Regions from separate parts of the Hydrogenophaga sp. L99 genome, predicted to be linked through region 1. Evidence: predicted binding sites of a transcription regulator. Region 1 holds the regulator's gene; the other holds the start of a gene.
The links. The regulator LexA, encoded in region 1, represses DNA repair genes until DNA is damaged. The targets are predictions, from matches to a motif close to ACTGTATNNNNATACAGT.
Positions count from the first base shown of each region.

Region 2: the regulator LexA is predicted to act here: its motif matches at 1,152-1,169, upstream of recA (recombinase RecA).

Region 1 covers NZ_CM178972.1:1,308,982-1,316,774, forward strand. Annotated here, with positions in the region: gene AC4QBL_RS06235 (D-2-hydroxyacid dehydrogenase family protein) at 1-926, opposite strand, end outside; gene AC4QBL_RS06240 (hypothetical protein) at 1,216-1,581, opposite strand; gene lexA (transcriptional repressor LexA) at 1,722-2,408, opposite strand; gene AC4QBL_RS06250 (asparaginase) at 2,553-3,551, shown strand; gene adk (adenylate kinase) at 3,596-4,252, opposite strand; gene kdsB (3-deoxy-manno-octulosonate cytidylyltransferase) at 4,419-5,210, opposite strand; gene AC4QBL_RS06265 (Trm112 family protein) at 5,207-5,413, opposite strand; gene lpxK (tetraacyldisaccharide 4'-kinase) at 5,449-6,534, opposite strand; gene AC4QBL_RS06275 (ExbD/TolR family protein) at 6,552-6,989, opposite strand; gene AC4QBL_RS06280 (MotA/TolQ/ExbB proton channel family protein) at 7,039-7,680, opposite strand.
Region 2 covers NZ_CM178972.1:3,784,271-3,792,063, reverse strand. Annotated here, with positions in the region: gene recA (recombinase RecA) at 1-1,093, opposite strand, end outside; gene AC4QBL_RS18115 (MarR family winged helix-turn-helix transcriptional regulator) at 1,234-1,767, shown strand; gene AC4QBL_RS18110 (response regulator) at 1,918-2,592, shown strand; gene AC4QBL_RS18105 (sensor histidine kinase) at 2,732-4,207, shown strand; gene AC4QBL_RS18100 (glutathione S-transferase family protein) at 4,311-4,955, opposite strand; gene AC4QBL_RS18095 (DNA topoisomerase III) at 4,993-7,793, opposite strand, start outside.

The sequences.
Region 1 (7,793 bases):
GAGGCAAAGTAAGCCTCGTAGCTGTCTTGCTCGACATAGCCGATGTGCGGTGTGCAAATGCAGTTTTCCAGGCGCAGCAGCGCGTGCCCTTGAAGAATTGGTTCTGATTCAAATACGTCCACGGCTGCCATGCCGGGGCGCCCGCGGTTCAGCCCAGCCAGCAGCGCCTCGGGTGCAATGAGCTCAGCCCTGGATGTGTTCACCAGCAGCGAGGTGGGCTTCATGCGCGAAAGGTCTTCCAGCGTCACGCAACCAGCACTGCTGTCACCCAGGCGAAGGTGGAGCGAAAGCACATCGGCCGTTTCAAAGAAACCTTCTTTGCTGGTGGCCACATCGTAGCCGTCAGACAGCGCCCGAGCCCGCGATGTTTCGCTGCCCCAGACGATGACCCGCATGCCAAACGCCCGGCCGTAGCCCGCCACCAGAGAACCGATGCGTCCATAGCTCCAGATGCCCAGCGTTTTGCCTTTGAGTGCCATGCCCAGCCCGAAGTTGACGGGCATGGACGCGGCCTTGAGGCCCGACTGCTGCCAGGCACCGTGCTTGAGGTTGGCTGCGTACTGGGGAATGCGGCGCATGGACGCCATGATCAACGCCCAGGTCAGCTCAGCTGTGGACACCGGCGAGCCCACGCCCTCAGCCACCGCAATCCCCCGTTCGGTACAAGCCGCCACGTCCAGGTGCGAGCCGACGCGCCCAGTCTGAGCGATCAGCTTCAAGCGCGGCAATTTTTCAATCAGCTGCCGCGTGACTTGCGTTCTTTCCCGAACCAGCACCAAGACATCTGCATCACGCAAGCGCACAGCCAGTTGACCCACGCCCTTGACCGTGTTGGTGAAAACTTTGGCCGGGTAAGGTTCCAACTTTTCGGCACAACGCAGCTTGCGGACAGCGTCTTGATAATCATCAAGGATCACAATATTCATGGGCTCTATTGTGCCCGCATGCCCAAGTGCGATTGCTGTGCGGTACGCACCTGGTTACCTTGTGAAGTGCGCTCCAACCAGTGCGGCCCTCAGTGCGGTGCTCAAGAAATGTCTACACGGCGAGCGCATCTCCGTCTCGGTCAGTTTGCGGCGCTGTCAATACCCGCCATTGTCTCGGCTATGTCTGCGGTTCACGCCTTGCAACCCCTACTGATAAGGGGTGCATGCACCGGGGATGACTTGTTCAGCATCGCCGGGGTGGGCGTTGGCTTGTCGTTGCGCAGGGCCCTCAGGCGCGCTGACGGCGTGCTTGGTTTTCGAGTGCAGCGAGCCTGTCGAGTTCGGCGCACACATCGTTGATGCGACCGGAGATCACGAGGCGGGCGTCCATTCGGCAACTTGCGCCAGCGTCGGTGTTGCGCACCACACGCACCCGAGATGGCCGGTTCGCCGATGGCGCATGCGGGCTGGTCGGGTCATTTGCCGCTACGGCAGCGGCTGTGGTGGTGTTGCGACCGAGCCAGCCCGCGCGGGTGAACAGTTGCACAACTTTCGGGGCGGTCTTGGCTTGCTTAATCACAGTAGGTGCGGGCAGCCAGCTGTCGATGAGCTGCAGCGGCGCGCGCCAAGTGTTGGTCGTGAAACGGATTCCCATGCGAAACTCCAAAAGGGGTTGAACACAGGCAGGATTGCTAAAGGAATCGCCAACGCAGGGTTGTGCCGTTCAGGCAGTGCAAAAACCGCCTTCCGGACCAAACGCCCGCCACCTGCTGAGGCGACGTGAACCCCTGCGGGTCAGACTTGGAAGCTGTTTCGGATCAGGCCCACGGCCAGTCCTTCAATTTCAAAGGGCTCACCAGGCTCGACCACAATGGTCTTGTAGTCTGGATTTTCAGCGTGCAGCTCAATGAGGTGTTGCCGGCGCATGAAGCGTTTGACGGTTACGTCCTCACCCAGGCGAGCCACCACAATCTGGCCATTCTTGGCTTCTTTGGTGGCCTGTACGGCGAGCAAGTCACCGTCGATGATGCCAACATCGCGCATGGACATGCCCCGCACCTTGAGCAAGTAGTCGGGTGTGCGTTGAAACAGGCTGCGCTCAACGTGGTAGGTCTGGTCCACGTGCTCTTGAGCGAGGATGGGCGAGCCAGCCGCCACACGGCCAATGAGAGGCAGCATCAGCTGGGCGAGGCTGGGGAGCGGCAGTGTAAGCTGGCGTCCCCGTGAGTTGTTGATGGATTGAAGGTCTTCGCTGCGCAGGCGGATGCCGCGCGATGTGCCGCTGACGAGCTCAATCACGCCCTTGCGGGCAAGGGCCTGCAAATGCTCTTCTGCCGCATTGGCCGATTTGAAGCCCAGCTCTGTGGCAATTTCTGCGCGGGTGGGCGGCGCGCCGGTGCGTGCAATGGCTGTCTGGATGAGTTCCAGAATCTGCTGCTGGCGGGCCGTGAGTTTGGGCGGATAGGGCTGGGACTCAAGCATGGGTGACCTTTTGAAGAGCGCTCACGAGGAGGGCAGTCGGCATCTGGCAATGAAGGGATTCGGTACAGCCGCCAAGATCATTTTCAGAGCGACTGTGTTCTTATCCAGTACCTGTATTTTTAATCAGTTTTGGAGTCTTGGCAAGTGGCAATTCATGAAACGCAGGCGCAGGCTGAAAAACGCCTGGTGATTCTGGGCACGGGCGGAACCATTGCTGGGCAGTCTGCCCGGGCGGGGGACAACGTGGGTTACGTGGCCGGCCAGGTGTCAGTGGCCGATCTGGTGGGCGCTGTTCCGTTGTTGCAGGGCTTGCCGCTGGATGTGGAGCAGGTGGCTCAGCTCGACAGCAAGGATATGGGGTTTGCTGTGTGGAAGGCGCTTGCAGCGCGTGTGGCATTTCATCTGGAACGACCCGAGGTGGCGGGCATTGTCATTACCCACGGGACCGACACCATTGAGGAAACCGCCTTTTTTCTGCAGTCGGTCTTGCGGCCCGGCAAGCCGGTGGTGTTGACCTGCGCCATGCGTCCAGCCACGGCCCTGGTGCCCGACGGACCTCAGAATCTGAGCGATGCGGTGGCCGTGGCGCGCCAGGCGGGCGCGTTCGGCGTGGTGGTGGTGTGTGCCGGTCAGGTGCACAGCGCCGTGGACGTGGCCAAGGTCCACACCTACCGCGTGGACGCTTTTGATTCCGGTGACGCCGGCGCGCTGGGCTGCGTGGAAGAGGGCGTACTTAGGCAGTTTCGACCCTGGCCTGCAGCGTGTGAGGCGGGTTTCTTCGATGCATCAGCCCATGCCCGGGTGCAGGCTTGCTCTGCTTTGCCCCGCGTGGTCTTGGTGACGAGCCACGCCGATGACGACGGGCTATTGGTGAAGGCGTTGACCCAGGCTGGCTGCGATGCGGCACAGCCCCTGCGCGGCATCGTGGTCGCCGGCACAGGCAACGGCTCCGTTCATGCATGCCTGGAGTCCGCTTTGGTAGAGGCTGAGGCGCAAGGGGTGCGTGTGGTGCGAACCAGCCGCTGTGCGCGGGGCCGCGTGCTGGCGCACGCTGGACATCGGTTGGCAGCGGTGTCGGGTTTGTCCCCGGTCAAGGCGCGCATTGCCCTGGCTCTGGAACTTTTGGCCGGCGTTCAGGCATAAAAAAACCCGGTGCGAGACCGGGTTTTTCATTGAGGCAAGCGGGCTTATTTGGCCAAGGCCTCAAAGGCACGGGCGGTAATGTCGTCCACCGAACCCATGCCACTGATGGCGCGGTATTTTGGCGCAGCGGCTGCGTCGTTTTGTGCCCACTGGCTGTAGTAATCCACCAGAGGACGGGTTTGCGCACTGTAAACCTCCAGCCGCTTTTTGACCGTTTCTTCCTTGTCGTCTTCGCGCTGGATCAGGGGCTCACCCGTCACGTCGTCCTGGCCTTCCACTTTGGGTGGGTTGAACTTGACGTGGTAGGTGCGGCCGGAGGCTGGGTGCGAGCGGCGACCGCTCATGCGCTCAATGATGGCTTCAAAGGGTACGTCGATTTCCAGCACGTAGTCCAGCTTGACGCCGGCAGCCTTCATGGCGTCGGCCTGGGGAATGGTGCGGGGGAAACCGTCGAACAGGAACCCGTTGGCACAGTCGGCCTGGGCGATGCGCTCTTTGACCAGATTGATGATGAGATCGTCGCTGACCAGTCCACCGGATTCCATGACGCTCTTGGCTTCGAGGCCCAGCGGTGTGCCGGCCTTGACCGCTGCGCGGAGCATGTCGCCAGTGGAGATTTGGGGGATGCCGTATTTTTGGCAAATGAAGGTGGCTTGCGTACCCTTGCCCGCACCCGGAGCGCCCAACAAAATCAGTCTCATCGCATTCCTTTTAAGAGTTTCAATGGGGAGCCGCTTGTCTACTGCGGCAGCCCCCTGGACCGGGGGCCGGGGGCGACCGGGCGAGGATAGCACGGGCTTCCCCGACGCTGGCTTACACGCAATTCGTGCAAAAAATCGCACTTCATTGGTGCTACAACGCGCTTTTTCAGCCGCGCAAAAGCAGCGCGCGCACCCGTTCCAAGTCTTCTGGCGTGTCCACGCCGGGGCCGGGTGCGAGGGTGCTGACATGCACGGCAATGCGCTCGCCATGCCACAGCACGCGCAATTGTTCCAGCGATTCGAGGCTTTCCAATGGGGCCGTTTCGAGCGTTGGAAACTTCCGCAGAAAACCAGCCCGGTAGCCGTAAATACCAATATGCCGCAGTGGCGCCGGTGACGGCAGACCCGCCCCTGGGGCGCCGGCGAGCGAAGCCATGCCGTCGCGCCACCAGGGTATGGGCGCGCGGCTGAAGTAGAGCGCCGTTTGGGCTTTGTCCAGCAGCACTTTCACCACATTGGGGTTCAAAAAATCAGCCATGCTGTCGATGGCATGCGCTGCCGTGCTCATGACGCAGTCTGGCCGGCGCTGCAGCTCGGCCGCTACGGCATTGATCAGATCGGGCTCAATCAAGGGCTCATCGCCTTGCACATTGACCACAACAGCGTCGTCGGCGAGGCCCAGCAGTGCGCAGGCTTCGGCCAGGCGGTCGCTGCCTGACACATGGTCGGTGCGGGTCAGCAGCGCCGGGATGCCGTGCGCTTCGCACACTTGCACGATGCGCACGTCGTCTGCCGCCACGACGCAGTGGCTGGCTTGGCTCATGCGCGCGCGCTGGGCGACGCGCACCACCATGGGTACACCCGCCAGGTCGGCCAGGGGTTTGTTGGGCAGGCGGCTGGACGACATCCGCGCTGGAATCAGAACGGTGAAGCCGGCGCCCTGGGGCAAGGGCTTCATGGGCGCGGTGCGGGTGCCGGTGGCCGCGCAGCTTCTTCCTCGGTGAGCGTGCGGGCCACGTGTTCCAGCAAGATGGGAATGCCATCGCGCACGGGATAGGCGAGGCGGGCGCTGCGCGAGAGCAGTTCCTGTTTGTCGCGGTCGTAAATCAGCGGTCCTTTGGTGACCGGGCAGACCAGCAGTTCGAGCAGTTTGGTGTCCATGGCGGGATGATAGTCCGGCTGCGCACGGTGACGCGTCAGCGGTGGGTTTTGAGGGCGGCCAGGCGCTCGTCTATGGCGGCCAAAAAGGCGGCTTCCGGCGCCAGTTCCAACGGCACGGCCCATACGGCGGCGTGGTCGGTGCCGTTTTCAAGGGCTGCTTGCGCAAAGCACTTCACCGCGTCCTTTTCGGTACACACCATGGGGGTGTTTGGGCTTTTGCACCATGCTGTGTAGGCCGCGGGCTCGGCGTGGTCGGGCAGGGCCACTTCTCGTGCGAGGGTGAGGCCGCGGGTGCGCAGCATGTCAAAAAACACCGAGGGTCGCGCAATGCCCGCCACCGCGGTGATGGCTTGGCCTTGCAGTTGCGCCAGCGCGATGCGTTGTCCGCGAAGCCCCACCGCGTGGTGTGCCAGGCGGCGAACGGCGGTAAAGACCGGGATGCCTGGCACCGATGCGATGTTGGGTGGTGCTGCCCCTTCGCGGTGCTGAAGCAACACCACATCTGGCCGGTAGGCCGCACCGGGTGCTGGAGGCCAGGGCTCGCGCAGCAGTCCTGCGGGCAGCAGCCAGCCGTTGCCGCTGCCACGCTCGTCAAACACGGCAATGGCCATGTCTCGGTGCAAGGCCAGGTGCTGCAGGCCGTCGTCGCACAGCAGCACGTTGACCTGGGGGTGTGCTGCCAGCATTGCCCGCGCGGCGGCGGCCCGTTGGCGTGCCACAAACACCGGAACGCCTGTGGCCCGCTGGATCAGGGCGGGTTCGTCCCCGCTCTCGCTGGCTGGCATGGCCGCTGTCACTTCCAGCACGGCTTCGCTGCTGCGTCCGTAGCCACGTGAGACCACGCCAGGGTGCCAGCCTTGGGCGGTCAGGTGCTGCACCAAGGCGATCACCGTGGGGGTTTTGCCCGCGCCGCCCACCACCACGTTACCCACCACAATGACCGGCACGGGCAGACGCTGTGAAGTGAGGAGGCCCCACGCATAAAAGCGGCTGCGTAAGGCCATGAGCCAACCGTAGACCCAGGCAATAGGCCGCAGCAGCCAGGCTTGCAGCCCGCGCCGCTGGGCGCTGGCCTGCCATCGGGCCTGGCGGCCCGCGGAACCTTCAGGCGGTGTTGCCATGCCGGGCGGTGCCGCGCTCAGGGCTTGGTCCGAGGCGCCTTGCCACCAGACTGCTGGGTGGCAAAGGTGATTTGCACCAGACCGGCGCGCCGGGCCGCATCCATGACGTTGATGACCGATTGGTGGGTGGCTGCTGCGTCGGCGCTGATGATGACCACCACCTCGCGGTCATCCTGACTGGCCATTGCCAGCGCCCGGGTGAGCGTGTCCACACCGCTGCCTTCGAGCACCTCTTTGTTGATCGAGTAGCGGCCATCGCTGCTGATGGCCACGATCACTTCCTTCGGGTTTTCGCGCTGGGCCTGCGCGTCAGCCACGGGCAGGTTGACCTGCAGTTCGGTGAACTTGCTGTACGTGGTGGTGAGCATCAAAAAGATCAGCACCACCAGCAAAATGTCGATGAAGGGGATCAGGTTGATCTCGGGCTCGTCGCGGTTGCCGGGTCTGAAGTTCACCGTAGCACTCCCGAAAAGGCAGGCGAGGCGACCCCGAAAATTTGCCCGCTCATTTGCGCAAGCTCACCAGGTGCCGGGCGAAGCGCTCAGCGGCCAGCTCCATGGAGAGCAGGTAATCGTCAACCCGCGCCCTGAAATAGCGCCAAAAAATCAGGGCGGGAATGGCCACGATCAAACCGAACGCCGTGTTGTACAGCGCGATCGAAATGCCGTGCGCCAACTGCCCCGGGTTACCTCCACCCGGTACCGCACCCATGCCGCCATCACCAGCTTGCGATCCGAAAATTTCAATCATGCCGATGACCGTACCCAGCAGTCCCAGCAAGGGTGCTGCCGAAGCGATGGTGGCGATGGCCCCCAAATAGCGCTGCAACTTGGCGGCGGCTTTGCGGCCTGCGCCTTCCAGGCTGGAGCGCAGGTCGTCTTCGCTGGCGCGGGGGTTGTTGCTGAGCGCACGAAAGCCGCTTGCCAGCACTTCGCCAAGCACCGAGTTCTGCTCCAGCTGGGTGACCACGTCGGGCCCAGGTATGCCGTTGCGGGACACCATGATGGCTTCGTCCAGCAATTTGGGTGGCACGATCTTCGCGGTTTTCAGCGTGATGAAACGCTCAATCACCAGGGCCATTCCCAGCACGGAACAGATGATCAGTGGCCAGATGGGCCAGCCGGCGGCTTGTATGATGGAAAACAAATCGGGGCTCCAGGCAAATGCCGCCATGCGTTGGCGGCCCAAGTGCAATCTTTGGGATTATGGCTCAGTGCCCATCTACCGCAGCCTGCCCCGCGTGCCCTTGATGCACCTCA
Region 2 (7,793 bases), 1.7 Mb from region 1:
CAGCTTTCTCGGCTTTGTCTGCCTTGGCCGCTTTGGCCCCCTTGGCTGCGGCGGCGGGCTCATCCACCGGCAGCAGCGGCACACCCAGCGAGGCGCGCACTTTGTTTTCGATTTCGACGCGCAGGTCGGGGTTTTCGCGCAGGAATTCGCGCGAGTTGTCGCGACCCTGGCCAATTTTTTCGCCGTTGTAGGCATACCAGGCACCCGACTTTTCGATCACCTTGTTGTTGGCGCCCAGGTCCAGGATCTCACCTTCGCGGCTGATGCCCTCGCCAAAGAGGATGTCGAACTCGGCGGTTTTGAACGGTGGCGCCACCTTGTTTTTGACCACCTTCACCTTGGTTTCGTTGCCAATGGCGTCTTCGCCCTTTTTGATGGTGCCGGTGCGGCGAATGTCCAGACGGACCGACGCGTAGAACTTCAGCGCATTGCCGCCGGTGGTGGTTTCGGGGCTGCCAAACATGACGCCGATCTTCATGCGGATCTGGTTGATGAAGATGACCATGCAATTGGTCTTCTTGATGTGGGCGGTGAGCTTGCGCAGCGCCTGGCTCATCAGGCGTGCCTGCAGGCCGGGCAGGCTGTCGCCCATTTCGCCTTCGAGCTCGGCCTTGGGGGTGAGTGCGGCCACCGAGTCCACCACGATCAGGTCCACCGCGCCGGAGCGCACCAGGCTGTCCACGATTTCGAGCGCCTGCTCGCCGGTGTCGGGCTGAGAAATCAGCAGGTCTTGCAGATTCACGCCAAGCTTCTGTGCGTACTGGATGTCCAGCGCGTGTTCGGCGTCGACAAAGGCGCAGGTGCCGGCGAGCTTTTGCATTTCAGCGATCACCTGGAGCGTGAGCGTGGTCTTGCCCGACGATTCTGGACCGTAGATTTCGATCACCCGACCGCGCGGCAGGCCACCAACGCCCAGGGCAATGTCCAGCCCCAGCGAGCCGGTGGACACGACCTGGATGTCTTCAATGACCTCACCCTCGCCCAGCCGCATGATGGTGCCTTTGCCGAACTGCTTTTCGATCTGTGCCAGCGCGACCTGCAAGGCCTTGGCTTTTTCGCTGTTGAGGGGGTTGGGTTTGACGGCTGCGTCCATTTGAAGCTCCTGGGCGGGTAAGTGGGTGGTCGCTCCCAGCATGTGTTTTTGCGTACAGGCTGGATGCTTGAACAGCAGTTTACAGCCAAGTAAAACGCCAAACACCAGATTTATGGTCAGTTTGCCTTACTATTTGCGGCATGTTTGAACCGACCTTTTCAACAGACACCACCGCAGGTGCGGACGACCGCTGGCGCGTGGGCCACCTGGGCCGTCTGATGGGCCAGGCCTTGCGCCGTTTTGACGAGCGGGTGTTGCACCTGATGGCGCACAACGCGGAGGTGCCGCTGGCGTTGTCCAACCTGGCGGCACGCGCGCAAATTGGGGCTGCCCACATCCACATCACGCGCCACCTGGGCCTGCAAGGCTCGCGCCTGACCGATCTGGCCCAGCAGGCCGGCATGAGCAAGCAGGCCATGGGCGATCTGGTGACGCAATGCGATGCGTGGGGCCTGGTGCGGCGCGAACCCGACCCGCTGGATGCCCGGGCGCGCCGCATCGTTTTCACCGACACGGGGCTGCTGTGGCTGGAAGCTTTTCGCCAGGCAGTGGCGCAGGCAGAAAGCGAGTTCCGGGCACAGGTGGGCAACGACGTGGCCACCGTGGTGGCGCTGGGCCTGGAGGCCTATGGCTCGGAGGCGGTGGACACACGCCGGCACACCGCGACCCGGTGAAACCCCGGGGGTCCAAAGGCGCCCAAGGGCCAGCCCGGAGCCTAAAATGGACCGGCACGGATCTTGGTTGTGTGGCGTTTGTGCGCCCTGACACAAAGAGATCCGTCCGTTGCAGCATAAAAACCGCCCGCCAGACCAGAGGAGACACCCATGCGCATCTTGATTGCCGAAGACGACCAGGTTCTGGCCGATGGCCTGTTGCGCAGCTTGCGCGCCGCCGGAGCCGCCGTGGACCATGTGGCCAGTGGCAGCGAGGCCGATGCCGCGCTGATGACGAACAACGAGTTTGACCTGCTGATTCTGGACCTGGGCCTGCCCAAGCTGCACGGGCTGGAAGTGGTCAAGCGCCTGCGCGCGCGCGGATCGTCGCTGCCGGTGCTGATCCTGACGGCCGCCGACAGCGTGGAAGAGCGTGTAAAAGGGCTGGACTACGGCGCCGACGACTACATGGCCAAGCCGTTTTCGCTGCAAGAACTCGAAGCCCGGGTGCGAGCGCTCTCGCGCCGCGGCATGGGCGGCAGCACCAACACCATCAAGCACGGCCCGCTGGAATACGACCAGGCCGGGCGCGTGGCCACCATTGAGGGACGCATGGTGGAACTGTCGGCCCGCGAACTGGGCCTGCTGGAAGTGCTGCTGCAGCGCGCCGGGCGCCTGGTGAGCAAAGACCAGCTGGTGGAGCGCTTGTGCGAATGGGGCGAAGAGGTGAGCAACAACGCGATCGAGGTTTACATACACCGCCTGCGCAAGAAGATTGAAAAAGGCCCCATCCGTATCGCCACCGTGCGAGGCCTGGGTTACTGCCTTGAAAAGATCCCTGGGTAGATGAGCACCCCCCGCGCCGGGCTTGCAGCCCGTCACCCCCCAGCGGGCAGCACGGGCGGCCTGGCAAAGCCGGTTCCACGGTGCTCTGGCTTGGAACCCTTCGCGCCGGACAAGTTTGCGATGAACAGCCGCGCCTGACATGTCCGAACCCGAGAAACAAGACAACGGCCATATGTCGTTCGGGCTGTTCCAGCGTGAGCAGCGCAGCCTGTTTGGCGAGATCCTGGACTGGATGCTCACGCCGTTGTTGTTGCTGTGGCCGTTGTCGCTGGCGCTGACCTGGTTTGTGGCGCAGGGCATCGCCAGCAAACCGTTTGACCGGGCGCTGGAATTCAACCTGCAAGCGCTGACGCAGTTTGTGGTGAGCCAGGACGGCAAGGTGAGCTTCACGCTCACGCCACAGGCGCGCGACCTGCTGCGGGCCGATGACAGCGACCTGGTGTATTACCAGGTGGTGGACCCACGTGGCGAACTGATCAGCGGCGAAAGCGATTTTCCTCTACCGCGCGACAACGAAACCCCCGAACCGGGCCGTGTGCTGATGCGTGACGACCTGGTGCGCGGTGACGAGGTTCGGGTCGCCTACACCTGGCTGTCACGCGGCAACGGCACACAGCGCCTGGTGCTCATGCAAATGGCGGAAACCAAGGGCAAGCGCTCCACGCTGGCGACCGAAATCATCAAGGGCGTGATGGTGCCGCAGTTCGTCATCCTGCCGCTGGCGGTGCTGCTGGTGTGGCTGGCCCTGGTGCGTGGCATCCGGCCGCTGAACGAGCTGGAACAGCGCATCCGCGCGCGCAAACCCGACGACCTGAGCCCCATTGAAGAGTCGTTCATTCCGCAAGAGGTGGCACCGCTGGTGTCGTCCATCAACGACCTGCTGACCCGCCTGAAAACCTCGCTGACCACGCAAAAGCGCTTTCTGGCCGATGCAGCGCACCAGCTGAAAACGCCGCTGGCCGGCCTGCGCATGCAGGCCGAACTGGCGCAGCGCGAAACCGATCCGGTTGAAATCCGCGGTTCGCTGCAGCAGATCGCCCGCTCCAGTGCGCGAGCCACCCACACCGTGAACCAGCTGCTGGCCCTGGCGCGGGCCGAAACCACCGGCCGCACACTGCCCAGCGCCCGCATCGACCTGGCCAAGCTGGTCACCAGCGTGGTGCAAGACTCGGTGCCGCGGGCACTGGAACATGGCACCGACCTGGGCTACGAGGGCCCCGACAACGTGCCTGCCGACTGCATGATGGACGGCAACCCGACCTTGCTGCAAGAAATGGTGCGCAACCTGGTGGACAACGCCATCAACTATTCAGGCCGGGGTGGCGTGGTGACGGCGCGGGTGCTGCTTGACCGCTTCAGCGGCGTGCAGATTTTGCAGGTGGAAGACAACGGCCCCGGCATTCCGGAAAACGAGCGCGACCTGGTGCTGCAACCGTTTTACCGCGCGCTGGGCACCAACGTGGACGGCTCCGGCCTGGGCCTGGCCATCGTGCATGAAATAGCCCAGCAGCACGGCGCCAGCGTGTACATGGACGACGCCCACCCCGACCAACCCAACCGCGGCCTGCTGGTGTCGGTGCGCTTCGCACCCACCAAGCAGCCGCCGCAGGAATAAGCCTCTTTACAGCGCCAGAGCTGTAGGGCAACCGGACCAGACGCCGGGCCGCCCCAAGGCAGGCCCTAGCCCCCGCGCAGCGGCGGAGCGTGGGGGCGATGGCCTACGCTTTGTAGACGTTGAGCTGCAGCTTCTCGCGCTCCACCGCGCGCGCTACGGCTGGCAGGGCTGCAAAGCGCTGAGCCAGGTCCCAGGTCTTGGGAAAGTCGGTGGGATCAATGCCGGCGTAGCCACCCCAGCGCAGCAGCGTGAGGGCATATGCGTCCAGCGCACCGGGCTTTTCACCCGCCATCCAGGGCGTGGCCTGGGCAGCCAGGGTTTCGATTTCGCCCAGCAGCTCGCGGTAACGCGCCACGGCAAAGCCACGGATCGCGTTCTGCGCCGCTTCGTCGTCGGTGAATTTTTGCGGCATGAACACGTGCGTGAACGTGGGGTGCACGGTGTTGTTCATCCAGGTCAGCGTTTCCAGCGCGCGGGTGCGGGCCATGCCGCTGGCGGGCAGGATGCCGGCCTCGGGCAGCTTGGCGTCCAGGTGCAGCAAGATGGTCACGATCTGGGTGATGACCTCGCCGCCGTCCACCAGCACCGGCACCTGCCCGCGTGGGTTCATGGCCAGGTACTCGGCCGAGCGCTGCTCGCCTTTGTGCAGCTTGACGCTGACAGGTTCGAACTCGACACCGGCCAGCTCGAGCATGGCGTGCGGCACAAACGAGCAGGCGCCGGGGGCGAAGAAAAGCTTGAGGCTCATGGAACAGTCTCCTTGTTTTGGGGGAATGAAAAGGGGTTCAGCTCAGGTGCTTGCCAACGATGCCAGCCAGTTCAAACATGGTGACCTGCGGCTTGCCAAACACCGGGGTGAGCTTGGCGTCGGCGTTGATGCTGCGTTTGTTGGTGGCGTCTTGCAGGCCGTTGGCCTTGATGTAGTCCCACAGCTTCTTGATGACCTCGGTGCGCGCCACCGGCTCGGCGCCGATCACGGCGGCCAGCGCCTCGCTGGGCTTGAGGCCGGCGCCGGGGGTGGTTTTGCGCGGCGCTTTGGGCACCTTCACGGCGGCGGTTTTGGTGGCCGCGGTTTTCTTGGCGGCTGCCTTTTTCGCCGGCGCTGCTTTTTTGGCAGGTGCTGCTTTCGCGGACGCGCCAGCAGCGGTCTTGCGCGGTGGGAACTTGGAGGGCGCAAACTCGAAATTCACCTTGCCGGCTTCCTTGTCCCAGGCCAGGAAGGCCTTGAAGGCGCGGCGCGTGCGCATGGATACAAACTTGTCGAGCAGATCGGTTTTGCCGGTTTCCAGCAGCTTGTGCATTTGCTCGCGCGCCACCGGTTGCTGCAAGATGATCTTGCCGCTCTTGAAGTCGCAACTGGGCGTGGGCTGGGCTTCGGTGGGCACCGCTTTGCTGCACACGTAGTTGGCGCCGTGCTCGTGCACCGGGCTGCCGCACTTGGGACAAGCGCCCAGCGACTCGCTGGCTGAAAAGTCCACCAGCTCGCCGGTTTCTTCGCCTTTTTTGTCGTCGCCAAAGTCAAATTCAAGCTTCCAATTCTTGTCTTCTTCGTTGAACTTGATCACGATTTCGGCCACGAAAGGCCAACCGGCTTTGGAGCGGAAGCCTTCCAGCGGCCCGATCTTCTTGACGGCGAGCAGCGTTTCGGCTTCCTCGGGCTCAAAGGTGCGGCCAGCGGGCGACTTGCCAAAAGAGAAACCACAACCGTCCGACTGGCCGTCGGCGCCGGTGCAGGTGTAACGGCGGTAGTTTTCTTTCACCACGCCGCCGCAGTTGGGGCAAGGCGTTTGCAGCGTGGCGTAGTTGCCGGGAATGGTGTCGCGGTCGTATTCCTTGGCCTTTTTGACCATGTGCTCGGTCATCTGCGCAATCTCGGCCATGAAAGCGCTGCGGCTGAGCTGGCCCTTTTCCATCTGCGCGAGCTTGTATTCCCACTCGCCGGTGAGTTCGGCTTTGGACAGTTCTTCCACGCCCAGGCCGCGCAGCAGCGTCATGAGCTGAAACGCCTTGGCCGTCGGGATGATCTCGCGGCCTTCGCGGATGATGTATTTCTCGGTCAGCAAACCTTCAATGGTGGCGGCGCGGGTGGCGGGCGTGCCCAAGCCTTTTTCCTGCATGGCTTCGCGCAATTCGTCGTCGTCAATCGTCTTGCCCGCGCCTTCCATGGCGCCCAGCAGCGTGGCTTCTGAATAGCGCGCAGGCGGCTTGGTTTTCAGGCCCTTGGGCTCCACGCTGTCGGTGCGCACGGTCTCGCCCGGCCGCACCGGCACCAGGTTTTGGCCCTTGTCGCCCTCTTTGGCCTCTAGCACGTCTTCGGCGGCTTCCTTGCCGTACACGGCCATCCAGCCCGGCTTGACGAGCACCTTGCCTTCTGTCTTGAAGTTGTGGCCAGCGGGCACAGCAGGCACCGCCACCGTGGTGATGCGGGTGGTGACGGTGAATTCGGCGCTGGGGAAGAACACCGCCAGAAAGCGGCGTACCACCAGGTCGTACAGCTTCTGCTCGGCGTCGCTCAGGCCGCTGGGTGCCTGCAGCGTGGGGATGATGGCAAAGTGATCACTCACCTTGCTGTTGTCAAAAATGCGCTTGGTGGGTCGGATGTAGCCGTTGTTGAGCGCGGTGAGCGCGTGCGGCGCCAGGTGCTTCATGCCGCTGTCGGCCAGCATCTCAAAGGTCTGCTTGACGGTGGGCAAATAGTCTTCGGGCAGGGCGCGCGAATCGGTACGCGGGTAGGTCAGCGCTTTGTGGCGCTCATACAGGCTTTGCGCCAGCTGCAGCGTGGTCTTGGCCGAGAAGCCAAAACGGCCGTTGGCCTCGCGCTGCAGGCTGGTCAGGTCGTACAGCAAGCCGCTGGCCTGCGTGGTGGGCTTGCTCTCTTCTTTCACCGTGGCACGCTGGCCGCGCACGGCGTCGGCAATGGCGGTGGCTTCGCGGGCGTTCCACACGCGGTCGGCCTTGAGCTCGGCGTCGGCGTCTTCACCGCTGGGTTTCTTGAAGGCGGGGTCGAACCACTTACCGGGGTAAGCGCCGGCCTCGGCCTGGAAGGACGCGTGGATTTCCCAGTAATCGCGGCTGCGGTGGGCGCGGATTTTTTCCTCGCGCTCGACCACGATGGACAGCGTGGGCGTCTGCACCCGGCCCACGGTGGTAAGGAAGAACCCACCGTCGCGCGAGTTGAACGCGGTCATGGCGCGCGTGCCGTTGATGCCGACCATCCAGTCGGCCTCGGAACGGCTGCGGGCGGCGTCGGCCAGGCCCTGCATCTGCTCGTCGCTGCGCAGGTGCGCAAAGCCGTCGCGGATGGCCGCTGGCGTCATGGACTGCAACCACAGGCGCTGCACCGGCTTGCCCAGGCTCTGGTATTGGCCGTTTTTCTGGCCGCCGGCGTACTGCTCGATCAAACGGAAGATCAGCTCGCCCTCGCGGCCCGCGTCGCAGGCGTTGATGAGGCGGCCCACGTCTTTGCGCTTGGCCAGCCTGACCACGGCGCTCAGCCGCGACTTGGTCTTGTCGATCGGCTTCAGGTCAAAGTAAGGCGGCAGCACCGGCAGGTGGGCAAAGCTCCACTTGCCGCGCTTCACATCGA